One region of the Paenibacillus sp. MT124 genome, then DNA from elsewhere that is predicted to be linked to it. Evidence: riboswitches for the same ligand, from Rfam matches in the RefSeq annotation. Region 1 holds a riboswitch; the other holds the start of a gene.
What was found. A riboswitch is a leader RNA that binds a small molecule or an ion and turns the genes downstream of it on or off. The one in region 1 is predicted to bind FMN.
Positions count from the first base shown of each region.

Region 2: linked by a shared signal. The riboswitch ahead of AC3RCI_RS14530 (EamA family transporter) and the one ahead of ribD (bifunctional diaminohydroxyphosphoribosylaminopyrimidine deaminase/5-amino-6-(5-phosphoribosylamino)uracil reductase RibD) in region 1 are both predicted to bind FMN.

Region 1 is NZ_CM179500.1:4,273,171-4,275,363, reverse strand. Features, by position in the region: gene AC3RCI_RS19270 (peptidylprolyl isomerase) at 1-404, shown strand, start outside; FMN riboswitch at 560-724, shown strand; gene ribD (bifunctional diaminohydroxyphosphoribosylaminopyrimidine deaminase/5-amino-6-(5-phosphoribosylamino)uracil reductase RibD) at 1,086-2,189, shown strand.
Region 2 is NZ_CM179500.1:3,177,560-3,179,752, forward strand. Features, by position in the region: gene AC3RCI_RS14525 (amidase) at 1-227, opposite strand, end outside; gene AC3RCI_RS14530 (EamA family transporter) at 369-1,349, opposite strand; FMN riboswitch at 1,494-1,644, opposite strand; gene AC3RCI_RS14535 (DinB family protein) at 1,727-2,193, opposite strand, start outside.

The sequences.
Region 1 (2,193 bases):
CAAACGGCGGAGAAGTTCTAATCGACCTGTTCGATCAAGAAGCTCCAAACACAGTGGCAAACTTTGAGAAGCTGGCTAACTCCGGCTTCTACAACGGTCTTGTATTCCACCGCGTAATTCCAGGCTTCGTCGCACAAGGCGGATGCCCTAACGGAACGGGTGCAGGTGGCCCAGGATACACAATCAACTGTGAGATCAACCCGAACAAACATGAGCGCGGAACACTTGCAATGGCACATGCAGGCCGTAACACAGGTGGAAGCCAGTTCTACATCTGCTACCAGCCACAGCCGCATCTGGATGGACAACATACCGTATTTGGTAAAGTAACCAAAGGTATGGAGTTCGTAGATGCTTTCGAAGGTCGCGACAAAATGGAAACTGTTGAAGTCGTAGAAGTTTAATCGTTTTCTTAATCGATAAAAATGGCCGTTTCGTTGATAAGACGAAGCGGTTTTTTTATATCCTTTTGCTTATTAAAAGTTAGTATGTGACAAAAAGGAACAAAAAACAATTGATTTTTCGGCGTTAAAGTGCTAACATCCAATTAATAACGAAAGCGATCCTTCAGGGCAGGGTGAAATTCCCTACCGGCGGTGATGCACCTGTGTGAGGATATTTATCCAGCACTGTTGCAAAGTCCGTGACCTGTCTGCCTGTGGCAGATGGCTGATCTGGTGCAATTCCAGAACCGACAGTATAGTCTGGATGGGAGAAGGAGAGGATGCAGCCCTAATTGGACTGCATTCCGCAGATGCGTTGCTGCACAGCATGAGACGAGGTTTTATTTCTGTGCAGGGAATGTCGGTTATCCGGCGGTTTCCATACATATGCCACATCATAGAAGCTCTTTACCTGTAATTGTGATCTTTAGGTATGTGTTTGCTTTCACTTGCCTGAAATGGAATTATGGCGGAGTGCTGTTGGCAATCGTATCAACGACATCCTGCTGGTGACACATGTCTCTCATCATCCCTACCCGAACGATAGTTCGAGTGGGGATTTTTTATTTGGATATGGTATAACCGCCTCTCTGCTCGATGGGAGGCCTATAATCTAAGATTCTAACCGTGGGGTGACCGGACTTGGAAATAATCAATGATGAATTTTATATGGGGCTTGCGTTGGATATGGCAGAACGTGCACAAGGGCAAACGGGGATTAACCCTGTCGTCGGATGTGTTGTTGTAAAAGAAGGCCGGGTTGTAGGTCTGGGAAGTCATCTCAAGCGGGGTACGGGCCATGCGGAGGTACACGCATTGAATATGGCTGGCAGCGATGCTGAGGGCAGTACGGTCTATGTTACGTTGGAGCCGTGCAGCCACTATGGCAAGACGCCGCCATGCAGCGAACGTTTGATTCACGAGAAAGTGAAGCGTGTCGTGGTGTGTTGTGAGGATCCAAATCCGCAGGTATCCGGCAGAGGAATCAGTATGCTGCGTCAACAAGGCATTGAGGTTGAAGTTGGCGTTCTGCGTGAGCGCGGAAGACGTCTGAATGAAAAATTCATTAAGTACATTACCACCGGTTTGCCGTTTGTCACCTTAAAAACGGCATCCACGCTGGATGGCAAAATTGCAACCCGCAGTGGAGACAGCAAATGGATCTCCAACGAACCCGCACGGGAAATCGTACATGTACTTCGCCATCGTCATCAGGGCATCATGGTTGGTGTAGATACGGTTATTGCAGACAATCCGGAGCTGACCACCCGCCTCCAAGTGGAAGGGATCAGTCCTGTGCGAATTGTTGTCGATTCGAAGCTGCGTCTCCCGGTTGGGGCCAAGATGGTCAAGGATGGACTAGCACCGACATGGGTACTTACGACCGATGAGGCGAGCCCTGAGGCGGCCGAACGTCTAGAAGCCTACGGTGTTGAAATTATTCGCTGTGGTCCTGGACCACGTGTGGATTTGCTGAGTGCGCTTAGCAAGCTGGGAGAACGGGAAATCGGCTCCATCCTGCTTGAAGGTGGAGGCACATTGAATGGTGCCATGCTGGAAGCCAAATTGGTCGATCGGCTGTTGATGTTTATCGCTCCAAAGATTGTGGGCGGATACGACACACCGGGAAGCTTCCGATTTGAAGGGGTGGAGCGCATGAGTCAGGCCATTCAATTGAATCAGCTGGAAATTGAGCAAGTTGGAGATAATATCAGTATTGGCGGAATCCCTGTCTGGCCTGAATAACGGA
Region 2 (2,193 bases), 1.1 Mb from region 1:
TTGAGGAGCAATGGAACGCCTGCAAAAGGCTGCTCACCAGGACGAACATAGCCGGCTTCCTCACGTGCGCGTGTTTCATATGTACGAATGACCGCATTAAGCTGCGGATTAACTTCTTCTAGGCGAGCGTAGGCCGCTTCCAGCAATTCAACGGGGGAAACCTCCCGTGAGCGAACCAGTTCAGCCAGACCTATGGCATCATAGGACGTATATGAAAATGAAGACATGACGATCGTTCCTCTCCGAAAATATGAAATAGTATAAATACCTGTCCATATGTCATCGTACCACTGGAATTATAAAAAGACAAAAGGCACTGCCGATCCAGAAGGATGTGCAGTGCCTTTAAGATATAAATAAGATCTTTCTTACTCTGTCCGAAGCTTAGGAGCTGCGTCAGCAGCTGTGGTAGATCGTTCCTGCTGTTTGGATATAGCGAACAAAGCAATCCAGATGAGAATGAATCCAAGCAGCTGTTCCCATGTGATGAGCGTTCGGAATGCAATCCAGTTCACAAGAACACCCGCCATTGGGAAGCTCAGCTCAGCCAGTGTGGCTACGGAAGCTTTGGTGGTCGAGAGACCTTTATAGTATAACAATAGACTCAGTAAGCCTGGCAGTAGCGCCTGCCCCAGAATGTTGAGCGCAACAGCTGCCTGTTCTCCTGCACCGGATGGTAAGGTCCACGCTGCGCCTTCGTTCCAGGTCATGAAGATCAGCAAGGGCAGAGCTACGACAAAGCGAAGGGAGGTGACCGTTTCATAACGGGTTTGCCCCAGCATCAGTCGGCCCATCACCGTAGAGCCTCCCCATAAGGCAGCAGCGCCAAGTGACAACAGGCTGCCCGCATGAATCCAATTGTTCCAGTTTCCAAGCGGAAGAGTAAATCCAAAAGTAAGCAGATAAGTTCCGATAAGAGCAACAACAAATAACCAGCCGAAGCGGCGCGGCAGTGTTTCCTTCAGTAAGATCTTAGCTAAAACAATCGCGAAGATGGGCTGCATTTTTTGCAGCAATAAAACGGTATTCGGATCATTGTGTGTCAGTGCGAGCGTGAATAATACCGTTGCCAGTGCAGAGCCACCCCATGAGATAAAGATAACGGCGATCCAGTGACGGGCTCGCAGATGTTTCAGGTCGGCGCGGAATTTCCATAAGACGGGTATAGCGACCAAGCTCACGATAATATGTTCCACCAGTACAATTTGAGTAGAGGTCATGGTTTGCAGCAAAATGATGCGGAACAATGGATCTACGCCCCATAGGGCAGCACCGAGAACAACGAGCCAAAATCCGGTATTGCTTCGTTCCTTGCGATAAACTGTTGATGCATGCTGTGTCTTTTCCATATTCAGGACTCCTTCGTCAGAACACGGAATCTTCAGTTGGCAAAATCGACAAAAGCCCCCGTTTTGGCATACACCAAATAAACGGGGGCTCATCCATGAACATATCGTCAGGAAAGAAACCTTCCCATAGGCGGTATGTCATGTGTTGATCTTCTCTCATCCGGACTGTACCGTCGGCCTTGGAGTCACACCAAGTCAGTCGCTGTTGTCCTAAGCAGTCAACAGCGAGTCGCGGGCTGGTTCCAACTGGAACATCACCGCCGGTCGGGAATTGCACCCTACCCCGAAGATCCTATTCAATTTATAGGTTATAGTACAAGTTGTAACATTAATAAGTTCATCTTATTCCTGTAAGCGCTAGCAGTTCAAGCATTTTTTTAGAAAATGATGTTCCAGCTTCCTTGCTGCCTGCGAAGAAGTACAATCTGACCCGCGTGATATGCGTCGTGAAGAACCCAGCGGGCAAGCGTTTGAGCCCAGTTCTGTTCGGAATCCAAATAGGCTTCTTCAAGTCTGGAATCCTGCAACGTAACCAGGTTATTGTGCAACTGCTCTGCAAGCTTAGTGGTTCGCTCTACAAGTTGGCTCCAGCCAACCTGGTCCAAGGGGTCACCGGGTTTGCCAAACGTAGCTTCATTCGATTCAGCAGCAGGTGTAGATGGAGCCCGATCTTGAAGACGCTCTAAAATCCGCTCGTTGTAATAATACATATGATTGACCAGCTGCCATATGCTTAGTCCTCCTGAAGGAGGGATCCAAGCTGCTTGCTCTGCGGTCAGCCCTTCAATCGCCTTCGACAAAGGGACGATCCAGTTACATTGATCCCAAGTATCTTCTTTTTGAA